DNA from 2 places in the Paraburkholderia sp. SEWSISQ10-3 4 genome. Region 1 is predicted to be linked to the other one. Evidence: predicted binding sites of a transcription regulator. Region 1 holds the regulator's gene; the other holds the start of a gene.
The links. The regulator LexA, encoded in region 1, represses DNA repair genes until DNA is damaged. The targets are predictions, from matches to a motif close to ACTGTATNNNNATACAGT.
Positions count from the first base shown of each region.

Region 2: recA (recombinase RecA) is a predicted target of LexA. The motif match lies at 4,779-4,796, and genes of this name have one in related genera.

Region 1 covers NZ_JALPRI010000004.1:465,112-471,079, forward strand. The annotation lists gene cysW (sulfate ABC transporter permease subunit CysW) at 1-759, opposite strand, end outside; gene cysT (sulfate ABC transporter permease subunit CysT) at 756-1,658, opposite strand; gene M0D68_RS13280 (sulfate ABC transporter substrate-binding protein) at 1,811-2,860, opposite strand; gene lexA (transcriptional repressor LexA) at 3,176-3,826, shown strand; gene M0D68_RS13290 (hypothetical protein) at 3,886-4,236, shown strand; gene M0D68_RS13295 (DUF2939 domain-containing protein) at 4,400-5,041, shown strand; gene M0D68_RS13300 (universal stress protein) at 5,192-5,659, opposite strand; gene nodI (nodulation factor ABC transporter ATP-binding protein NodI) at 5,934-5,968, shown strand, end outside.
Region 2 covers NZ_JALPRI010000008.1:127,552-133,519, forward strand. The annotation lists gene sucD (succinate--CoA ligase subunit alpha) at 1-459, opposite strand, end outside; gene sucC (ADP-forming succinate--CoA ligase subunit beta) at 587-1,756, opposite strand; gene M0D68_RS18050 (DUF2889 domain-containing protein) at 1,753-2,502, opposite strand; gene recX (recombination regulator RecX) at 2,688-3,611, opposite strand; gene recA (recombinase RecA) at 3,622-4,698, opposite strand; gene M0D68_RS18065 (response regulator transcription factor) at 4,932-5,711, shown strand; gene M0D68_RS18070 (sensor histidine kinase) at 5,721-5,968, shown strand, end outside.

The DNA of each region.
Region 1 (5,968 bases):
GGTGTCGGTCTGGCCGCGAATGTGGCCGGACACCACCGACACCGCGCCGAACTCGCCCATCGCCCGCGCGTTACACAGAATCACGCCGTACAGCAGGCCCCATTTCACGTTCGGCAGCGTGACGCGCCGGAAGATCTGCCAACCCGATGCGCCGAGTACATGCGCGGCCTCTTCTTCGTCGTTGCCTTGCGCCTGCATCAGCGGAATCAGTTCACGCGCGACGAACGGGAACGTGACGAAGATCGTCGCCAGCACGATGCCCGGCACCGCGAAGATGATCTGCACGTTGTGATCCTGCAGCCACGGGCCGAACCAGCCCTGCGCGCCGAACATCAACACGTAGATCAAACCGGAGATCACCGGCGAGACCGAGAACGGCAGATCGATCAACGTGGTCAGCAAGGCCTTGCCACGGAACTCGAACTTGGCGATACACCATGACGCCGCGAGGCCGAACACAAGATTCAGCGGCACGGCAATCGCAGCGGTGATCACGGTGAGCTTGATGGCCGACAACGCATCCGGATCGACCAGCGATTCCAGATAGAAGCCGATGCCCTTGCTCAAGGCCTGATAGAACACGGCGACGAGCGGCACGACGAGAAACAGCGCGAGAAACAGCAACGCGATACCGGTCAGAATCCAGCGCACGATGGGGGGTTCAGTAACCGGATCGGGCCGGCGCGCGATATTGAGCGGCGCGCGCGGCGCCACGGCGACAGTCGCGGCATCCGCGCCATTCAGAGAGTTGCGGCTCATTGCACACCTCCGCCGACACCGATCGCCGCCACACTCGCGGCGGCAGGCGCCGGGCCTGCGCCGCCACGGCCCGTGCGGCGCTGCAGATACCACTGCAGCGTATTGATCAACAAGAGCATCAGGAACGACACCACCAGCATCACGACCGCAATCGCGGTGGCGCCGGCATAATCGTATTGTTCGAGTTTGGTAATGATCAGCAGCGAGGTGATTTCCGATTTCATCGGCACGTTACCGGCAATGAAAATCACCGAGCCGTATTCGCCGAGCGCCCGCGCGAACGCCAGCGCGAAACCCGTGAGCAAAGCCGGAAACACCGCAGGCAACACCACGCGCCGAAACGTCAGCCAACGCGACGCGCCAAGGCACGCAGCCGCCTCTTCCTGTTCGCGCTCGAACTCTTCGAGCACCGGCTGCACGGTCCGCACGACGAACGGCAAACCGATAAAGGTCAGCGCGATCAGCACACCGGCCGGCGTGAAAGCGATCTTGATACCGAGCGGTTCGAGAAACTGTCCGATCCAACCGTTGCTCGCATACACCGCCGCAAGCGAAATACCGGCCACGGAAGTCGGCAAAGCGAACGGCAGATCGACCACCGCGTCGACGATACGCTTGAACGGGAAGGTATAACGCACCAGCACCCAAGCGACCAGAAAGCCGAACACCGCGTTGATCAGCGCGCCGCCAAGGGCCGAGAAAAACGTCAGGCGATACGACGCGAGCACGCGCGGCGAGCTGACCGCGCGCACGAACTGAGGCCAGTCGAGCGTCGCGGTCTTGAGAAAGGTCGCCGCAAGCGGAATCAGCACCACGAGGCTCAGATAAGCCACCGTGATGCCGAGTGTCAGGCCAAAACCGGGCAACGCGCTCGGTTTTCGGAAGGTCAACGTCGTCATGCTCAGTACTCTTTCAGGGTTGAGGCCGGCGGCTCTTTTTCCGGCCGCCTGGCTGGCCAAAAAGCGCGCCTCGCGGGCGCGCTTTCTGGCGAAGTGTGACTACGCGTTCAACTGCGGCGTCTAACTGCGCATCTCGTCCGGTTGACTACCCGTTACTGCGGCGAGTAGATCGAATCGAACACACCGCCGTCGGCAAAGTGCGTCTTCTGCGCGTTCGCCCAGCCGCCGAACGAATCGTCCACCGTGTACAACTTCAGCTTCGGAAACTTCGACGTCAGCTCGGCCGGCACCTTGTTCGAACGCGGACGGTAGAAGTTCTTCGCGGCGATTTCCTGACCTTCCTCGCTGTACAGGAAGTTCAGATACGCTTCCGCCACCTTGCGTGTGCCGTGCTTGTCGACCACCTTGTCCACCACCGCAACCGGCGGCTCGGCCAGAATGCTCACCGACGGCACGACGATTTCAAACTTCTCCGGACCGAATTCCTTCAGCGAGAGGAACGCCTCGTTTTCCCACGCAATCAGCACGTCGCCGATACCGCGTTGCACGAAGCTGGTGGTCGCGCCACGCGCGCCCGAATCCAGCACGCCGGCATTCTTATAGAGCTTGCCGACGAATTCCTTCGCCTTCTGGTCGTTGCCGCCCGGCTGATGTTCAGCATAGGCCCACGCGGCCAGGTAGTTCCAGCGCGCGCCTCCCGAGGTCTTCGGATTCGGCGTGACGATCGACACACCCGGTTTGATCAGATCGTCCCAATCCTTGATGTGCTTCGGGTTGCCCTTGCGCACCAGAAACACGATCGTCGACGTGTACGGCGAGGCGTTGTCCGGCAAACGCTTTTGCCAGCCCTTGTCGAGCAGACCCTTGTTGGCCAGCGCGTCGATGTCATAGGCAAGCGCCAGGGTCACGACGTCCGCCTGCAAACCGTCCAGCACCGAGCGTGCTTGCGCACCCGAGCCGCCGTGCGACTGCTTGAAGGTGACCGTCTCGCCCGTTTTCGCCTTCCATTCCTTGCCGAATGCCTGGTTGACGTCCTGGTACAACTCACGTGTCGGGTCGTACGACACGTTCAGCAGCGTCGTGTCGGCTGCATGTGCCGGCGCCGTGACGCCGACCGCGGCGATCGTACCGACTGCGCCGAATGCGAGCGCCGCGATAAGTTTTCTGGTCTTGCCTGCCAGCCCCGTGCCCTGATGGTTCATGCCAACTTTCTCCGCGTTGTAGTCCGCTGAAACAGCGTGTGGTGTTGTTTTGCGTCGCGGTCACGTGCACATGAGCGCCAACTCGAAGGGCAGTCTATCGAAGAGCTTTCATCATTAAAAATAATGTTTCTTCATTCTTTAATACGCAAAAGTGGTAATGACGGCCGGATAAGGCGTTGCGGCACGAAAACGGGTGTTGGAGCGTCTATTTACGACGCTGGAACGCCACCCCGGGCCGCGAACTTAAAGTAAAGCTTGAATTGCGCGGAATACTGTATAAAAATACAGGCACCTGTTCATACATACAGTGGCGCCATGACCAAACTCACCGCACGACAGCAGCAGGTTTTCGATCTGATCCGCCGGGCCATCGAACGCACCGGCTTTCCGCCCACCCGCGCGGAGATCGCCGCCGAGCTGGGTTTCAGCTCGGCCAATTCGGCAGAAGAGCATCTGCGCGCCCTCGCCCGCAAGGGCGTGATCGAACTGGCAGCCGGCGCATCGCGCGGCATTCGCCTGCTGGGCGGATCCGAAGATTCGCCGTACCAGTTCACGCTGCCGCACGCCAGCATCATGCAACTGTCGTTGCCGCTGATCGGCCGGGTTGCAGCGGGTAGCCCGATCCTCGCGCAGGAACATATCTCGCAGCACTACGCCTGCGACCCGGCGCTGTTCTCGAGCAAGCCGGACTACCTGCTGAAGGTGCGCGGGCTGTCCATGCGCGACGCAGGCATCTTCGACGGCGACCTGCTCGCGGTGCAGAAGAAAAGCGAAGCCAAAGACGGTCAGATCATCATCGCGCGGCTTGGCGACGACGTGACGGTCAAGCGCTTGAAGCGCCGCCCGAACGGTATCGAGCTGATTGCCGAGAACCCCGATTACGACAACATCTTCGTTGAAACCGGCAGCGCGGAATTTGCGCTCGAGGGCATCGCCGTCGGGCTGATCCGCCCGGGCGAGTTCTAACCGCCCACTTGTACGCCAAACCCAAAGCTGCCCCAACGTTGAATCGCCTGGAGAGACTCATGGAACGCCTTGCCCGCCTGCTGCCTTTTCGCCAGTTCGGTCGTTTGCGTCATCTGCGCAAGCTGGTGCCGTGTTCGCTGATCGAGGCGTCCCCGGCCAGTTCTCCATCGCTATCGCTGTTCGACGCGCCCGTCGGCGTACTGGGCTTGCCGTCCTCGTTGCCGGCTTTTGCTCGCGTGTCGTTGAATTCGGGGCTGAATACGGCTGAACCCGCGCGTCGTGCGCCGGTGCGCGTGTATCACGGACCGTCGCGGCTGATCATGGTCGGCACGGTAGACGCCGTGTGCCGCATGATCGATCGTTGCATCGCAGATGAAGCCAACGTGCACGGCGCGGTGTTCGAGTCATAAGCTGCATTGCGCGTGCACCGCATTCCATTGCGGCTGTACGACGCGCGACACCCGGCGTAAGGTCGTTCACCTAGCCGCGCCCTCTCGGATATCGCATCGCCTGGGATCGTTTTTGCGTGGTCGCGGTCCACGTTAGATCACACCTGATGGAGAGTCCCACTCGATGGCAGTTTCAACACGCACGAAACGCAGCGCCGCCCGGCCACTGATCGTCACCTTGATTGTGATTGTGGTGATTGCCGCGTTGGGGTTCTGTTACGCGTCGCCTTACATGGCGCTGAATACCCTCAAACGCGCGGCGGATGCACGTGATGCACAAACCGTCAATGAATACGTCGATTTTCCCGCGTTGCGCGAGAGCCTGAAGCAGCAGGTCACCGGCCTGTTGACGCGCCGGCTCGACGTCCAAGGCAATGGCAATCCGCTCGCGGCGATTGGCGCGATGATCGGCGTGGCCTTGATCGGCCCGCTGGTCGACGCTTATGCAACACCCGACGGCGTCGCGGCATTGCTGAATGGGATGCCGCCGCGCGGCAACCCGGGTGAGCGCCCTCCTGTTCCGGCTGGCGCCGGAAATCCGCCGACCGCACCGGCGGCGGCGCCCGAACCGGCGCCTCCTGCTGCGGGCAATAATGGAAACAGCGCCACGCCACCCCAACCGCCGCAAACCACGGCGGGCTACCGCAGCCTTAATGAGTTCGTCGTCAGCTATCAGCATGGTGCCGGTGACGCGCGTTACTCGGCGATCTTGCGGCGCGAAGGTTTGTTCACATGGAAGCTGGCTGCGGTCAATCTGAACGAGTGATCACCCAGCGGTCGCTATCGATTTGAGCGTATGAGCGAATCGCGGTTTGGCCGAAGCGATCGCCGCGAACGCGGCGACTGTTCGGTCACGTGGCTCACTAAGATCATTCAACTCATTCAGCCCGGTCCACGTGCTTTGCCCCGCCTTGTGTCAGGCCGCCGCTGCTTGCTGCTGCTCCTGCGCGGAAGAGCACGCCACCAGAATGCTGCAAGAGACCCGGTCGAGCAGCGGAGTATTGCCCGCGCCCATCCACCATCGCGACAGGCCGGTGCGGCAACGATGGCCGACCACCACGAGGTCGACATGCAATTCGTTAGCGAGATTGGCGATCTCGTCGATCGGATGGCCAAACGCAAAATGCCCTTGCGCGGTCACACCGCGCTCGGTGAGCCAGTCCACCCCTTCCTGCAGGATGTCGCGTGCTGTTTTTTCGAAGCTGCCGCATGCCACATCGGTCAGCAGGCCCGCGCTTTGCGCAATGCTCGAGCGCATGTCGACCACTGATAGTAAGTGCGTTTCCGCCTTCAGATCCAACGCCAGGTCGGCGCCGCAACGTAACGCTTTGCGGCCTTCGCGCGAGCCGTCGTAGCACAGCAGGATTTTCTGGTAGCTCGCCATGATTTTTCTCCCATCCGCGAGGAACGCGGTCTGAATGAATCATGGTGCGCCGCAATTCAGGTTGCAAGGGATGGAAAACGCTAAGTGCGCCCTAAATAGGTGCGTGCTGGATTTGTGGCGGGTTTGGGCTGGGTTTGGGTCACTCCTGAGCTTTTGCCGCAGCGCAAGAAACGCCACCGGCGCATCCGGTGGCGATCAATTCCTCGCTGCCGATGCCATAGAATGAGCGGCCTTGCCGGCCATTTGCGTCTTTTCCCGGAGCCTCGATCGATCCATGTCTGCAGCCGCCATTGAATTCCATCAGGTTAA
Region 2 (5,968 bases), on a different contig from region 1:
GATGCGGCCCTTGCGGTGGATGTGACCCGGCATGATGCCGATCTTCAGTTCGTCCGGCGTGATCGTGCCCGGGCAGTTCGGTCCGAGCAGCAGCGTCTTGCTGTTCTTTGCGCGCATGCGTGCCTTGAGCTCGATCATGTCACGGACAGGAATGCCTTCCGTGATACAGATTGCGAGATCCAGGTCGGCTTCGACGGCTTCCCAGATGGCAGCGGCAGCGCCTGCCGGCGGAACGTAAATCACCGACACGGTCGCGCCCGTTTCAGCCTTGGCTTCAGCGACGCTCGCGTAGATAGGAATGCCTTCGAAATCTTCGCCGGCCTTCTTCGGGTTCACGCCTGCAACGTACGCTTCGCGGCCGTTTGCATATTCACGGCAAGCACGCGTATGGAACTGACCGGTCTTGCCGGTAATGCCCTGCGTGATGACCTTGGTGTCTTTGTTAATCAGAATCGACATGTATTGACCTCTGTTCGTTTGGCGTCATGCGGTGGCGCCGCGAAGCGGAATGTTCTCGCCCGCGTCGCTGTTGCGCCACTCACGCGCCGCCATTCGTAATCCTGGTAAACGCGCTTGGGGGTTTGGCTTACGCCTTGCCCGCAGCAGCCGCGACGACCTTCTGAGCCGCTTCTTCCATGCTGTCAGCCGCGATGATCGGCAGACCGGATTCAGCGAGCATCTTCTTGCCGAGGTCTTCGTTCGTGCCCTTCATGCGGACGACGAGCGGCACCTTCAGCGACACGGCCTTCGACGCCGCGATCACGCCTTCGGCGATCACGTCGCAGCGCATGATGCCGCCGAAAATGTTGACCAGAATCGCGGTCAGGTTCGGGTTCTTCAGCATGATCTTGAACGCTTCCGTGACCTTCTCGGTCGTGGCGCCACCGCCCACGTCCAGGAAGTTCGCCGGTTCGCCGCCGAACAGCTTGATGGTGTCCATCGTTGCCATTGCGAGGCCAGCGCCGTTCACGAGGCAGCCGATGTTGCCGTCGAGCGAGATGTAGGCGAGGTCGAACTTCGACGCTTCGACTTCAGCCGGATCTTCTTCGTCCAGATCGCGATACGCGACGATTTCCGGATGACGGAACAGTGCGTTCGAATCGAAGTTGAACTTGGCGTCCAACGCGATGACCTTGCCGTCGCCGGTCAGGATCAGCGGGTTGATTTCGGCCAGCGATGCGTCGGTTTCCCAGAATGCCTTGTACAGGCCTTGCAGGATCGCGCGTGCTTGCGGCAGCGAAGCGGCGGGCACGCCGATCTTCGTTGCGAGCTCGTCGGCTTCCGCGTCTTTCAGACCGGTCGACGGGTCGACGGCGATCTTGTGGATCAGCTCAGGCGTCTTTTCCGCGACTTCTTCGACGTCCATGCCGCCTTCGCTCGATGCCATCACGACGATCTTCTGCGAAACGCGATCGATCACGAGGCCGACATACAGTTCCTTCTTGATGTCAGCGCCTTCTTCGATCAGCAGACGATTCACCTTCTGGCCTTCCGGACCGGTCTGGTGCGTGACGAGCTGCATGCCGAGGATCTGGTTCGAGAATTCACGAACCTGTTCCAGCGACTTGGCGACTTTCACGCCGCCGCCCTTGCCACGGCCACCCGCGTGGATCTGAGCCTTCACGACCCATACCGGGCCGCCGAGCTCTTCCGCGGCCTTGACCGCATCATCCACCGAGAAGACCGGCTTGCCGCGCGGTACCGCGACGCCGAATTTCCGCAGGATTTCCTTACCCTGGTACTCGTGAATCTTCATGCGTGATTCCCTTCAGTCTGAGAGTTGGATTGAACTTCGTTTCCGCTGCCGTCGTTCATGCCGGACGCGTTGCCGCCCTCACCTGTCTGGCGGGCTGCCCCGTCGCCTGACGATGCCGCGCGATCCGCTGTATACGGAGCGCGGCCATACCAGCGCGGATAAAACTGTTGCACCGCCTCGCCGTCGAAACGCAGCGCGTGGCAGCGTCCCAACTGGAATGGCGGTTTGTTTTTGGAATGCTCGTCTGTGCTGTCTTTGCTTCTGGACTGCTCGGTCCCGGAACTCGCCGCTTCGCCCGGCGTGTCGTCATTGGTGTTCCACACGTCGCCGGCGAACGCCTGGATTGCGGCGGTCGGCAAAAGCGCGCACAACTCGGTGAGATGCGTGCAGCCAGCCGTGCCGGCCAGCAAACGGGCAGCATCGCGACGGAAGTTGTGGAACAGATTGAGCCCGATGAGGGCACGGTAGGCGGGATTGCTGGCCTGGCACAACCCTGGATAGGGCACCCAGTCGGACGACGCTTCGGCGTCGACGACGTTGAGCTTGCGATCGATGGTGATGCGAAGCCAGAGTTCATGGATCGGCTGACCATTGGGCCGGACGCCCGACGCAAGCACCACATCGCGCGGTTTTTCGTCGGTCAAGCACGCTTCCACATCCCACAGGCCATCGGCTCGCTCATAGGCTTCCGCTCTGATTGCGCGACGATGGCGCAACTGACGGGATACTGGCGGGGAGATCGGCATGCGGGAAGGAAAGGCCGGATTGGAAAACCCACGAATTTTAGCATACTGGGTATTTGAGACAGGCCGGAATGCGCAGGGCCACCCAGCAGGCCGGAGAGCGCGGCAGACGCTATCTCAAAGTGGGAAGCGCGCAGGTATGCGGCACGCGCTGTGCGCCAAACGGGATGGCGCAGCTAGCCGCCGCGTCACTCCTCGTCGAACCCTTTGAGAATTTTGCCGATCGTAGCGCCCGAGAAACCGCGCGATGCCAGAAAGCGCGCCTGCTTGGCCCGCTCGGCGGCAGTTTCTGGAAGCCGGTCGAATTTTTTCCGCCAAACGGCTTGGGCGCGCGCCAGTTCGGTCTCGCGCAGTTGCGCACTGGCTTCTTCGACCAGTGTTTGGTCGACCGCATGCTGCTTCAATTCGCCCACGATCCGGCTCGCGCCCAAGCGCGACGAGCGCCGATGGATCAGGCTTTCGGCAAAACGCGAGTCGGACAGCCAGTTTTCGGCTTCCAGCGCATCGAGCAAGGTATCGAGCGAATCGGTTTCCTCGACGAACGGCTTCAGCTTGCGTGCCAGTTCGGAGCGGCTGTATTCACGCCGGGACAAATAGCCGAGCGCACGTCCTTTTAGCGAACGGGCCGGACGTTGGGATTTTTTTGCCTCGTCCTGTTCCGGCTTCGCCTCGCCAAGCGTGCGGCGCGAGCGGGTATAGGTGGTTTCGGACGGGTCCGCGTCAGCCTGCGCGGATGGATCAGATTGCGGCTGGCGACCTGCGGCGCGATCGTGCGCGTCGAATGATTCGAAGGGATCGGCTTCGCCGGCTGCGGCAAAGGGATCGGGATCTGATGTGTATGAGCGTCTGGGGGCAGCGTTGCCGGCAGGATCACGCGGCGAACGTGAGGTGGAACGCCCGAAAGAGCTTCCAGAAGACTTGCCGAACGATGAACCGGATGAACGACTGAACGAACTGCTGGAATTGCTAGACGACTTTCCCGACGACCGCCCAAACGACCGCGTAGACCGGGAAGTCGATGAAGAGGACGACGACTCGAACGAATCGTCGCCACCGTCACGCGGGCCGTCCGCGTTGTGTCCAGCGTTGGACGGCGTCCGGCCCTTGCGTATCACGTGCTGGTTACTCTTCTTCGCCCGCGACTTCAGCGGCCGCACCGGTCGCCACTTCCGCCATGGCGTTCACGCCCAGCGATTCGCGGATGCGGTTTTCGATTTCACGAGCGATGTCCGGATTTTCGCGCAGGAATTCACGCGCGTTGTCCTTACCCTGACCAATACGTTCGCCGTTGTAGCTGTACCAGGCGCCGGCCTTGTCGACGATCTTGGCCTGCACGCCGAGGTCGATGACTTCGCCCTGACGGGAGATGCCCTCGCCATACAGAATGTCGAAAATCGCTTCGCGGAACGGCGGCGCAACCTTGTTCTTCACCACCTTCACGCGCGTTTCGTTACCGATCACTTCGTCGTTCTTCTTGATCGAACCGATCCGGCGAATGTCCAGACGCACCGACGCGTAAAACTTCAGCGCGTTACCACCCGTGGTGGTTTCCGGGTTGCCGAACATCACACCGATCTTCATACGGATCTGGTTGATGAAGATCACGAGGCAGTTGGTGCGCTTGATCGTACCGGTGAGCTTGCGCAGCGCTTGCGACATCAGACGCGCTTGCAGACCCGGCAGCGAGTCGCCCATTTCGCCTTCGATTTCGGCCTTCGGCACGAGTGCCGCGACCGAGTCGATCACGATCATGTCGATCGAGCCCGAGCGCACGAGTGCGTCAGCGATTTCGAGCGCCTGTTCACCGGTGTCCGGCTGCGAAACCAGCAGGTCGTTGACGTTCACGCCGAGCTTGCCCGCATACTGGATATCCAGCGCGTGCTCCGCGTCGATAAACGCTGCCGTGCCGCCGAGCTTCTGCATTTCGGCGACGACTTGCAGCGTCAGCGTGGTTTTACCGGACGACTCCGGACCGTAAATTTCGACCACCCGGCCACGCGGCAAACCGCCGACTCCCAGCGCGATATCGAGGCCGAGTGATCCCGTTGAGACCACCTGGATATCTTCGACCGCCTCACCTGCGCCGAGCCGCATGACCGACCCTTTGCCGAACTGCTTTTCGATCTGCGCAAGCGCGGCAGCGAGTGCCTTGCTCTTTTCAGCAGTCAGTCCAGCCGAGCCTTTCTTGCTTTCTTCCATGAATCGTCCTTTGCTATGATGAACGGCGTCTGAGGCAGATGTGCAGCCCAGTTTTCACGGACAGCACACGAAACTCAGACACTGTATAAAAAAACAGTAGTTTTGGCAAGCGCGATTCTCATGCGAACGCGCATTTTTACTGTCGCGCTGCCCAACTACCCACAATAATTTTCGGAGACCGCTGTGCGCCGGGGGGACACCCCAAGGTGCCGGCAAGGCCAGGCTTGCGCACCATGCGAATTCTGATTGCCGAAGACGACAGCATACTCGCGGACGGTCTGGTTCGATCACTCCGCCAATCGGCCTATGCCGTTGATCATGTGAAGAACGGCGTCGAGGCCGACACCGCCCTGTCGATGCAAACTTTCGACCTGCTGATCCTCGATCTGGGCCTGCCGCGCATGTCCGGGCTCGAGGTGCTGCGCCGCCTGCGCGCCCGCAACTCGACCGTGCCGGTGCTCATCCTCACGGCGGCGGACAGCGTCGACGAGCGCGTTAAAGGCCTCGATCTCGGCGCCGACGACTACATGGCCAAACCCTTCGCGCTGAACGAACTCGAGGCGCGCGTGCGCGCCCTGACCCGGCGCGGCGCGGGCGGCGGCCCGACGGTGGTGCGGCACGGTTCGCTGTCGTTCGACCAGGTTGGCCGGATTGCCTATGTCAACGAGCAGGTGATCGACCTGTCGGCACGCGAACTCGGTTTGCTCGAAGTGCTGCTGCAGCGGATCGGCCGGCTGGTGTCGAAGGAACAGCTCGTCGACCATCTGTGCGAATGGGGCGAAGAAGTCAGCAATAACGCGATCGAAGTCTACGTGCACCGGCTGCGTAAGAAGATCGAGCCGAGCGGCGTACGCATCATTACTGTGCGGGGCCTCGGATACTGCCTCGAGAAAGCCGCCCTGCCGTCGAACGTGAACGCGAACGTAAGCTCAAGCGCCAATCCGCCCGCCGAATCCGAGCCGCCCGCTTCGCCCTCCACGGCCGCGATGCCCGCGAGCCACCACTTCAAATAGAGGGCCTCCATGTCCGCACGCGCAGATCGCGCCACGGCGCACGCGGCGGACCTCGACGAGGTGCGCGACGAGCGCTACGCCAATCCGTTCGCCCCGCCCGACGAGACCGAAGCCGCCGCCGAAGCGCGCCCGCGCTCGCTGTTCGGCGAGATTCTCGACTGGATGCTGGCGCCGCTCCTGTTGCTATGGCCGATGAGCCTCGCGGTCACCTACCTGGTCGCCAAGTCGATCGCCAACGGCCCGTTCGACCGCGCGCT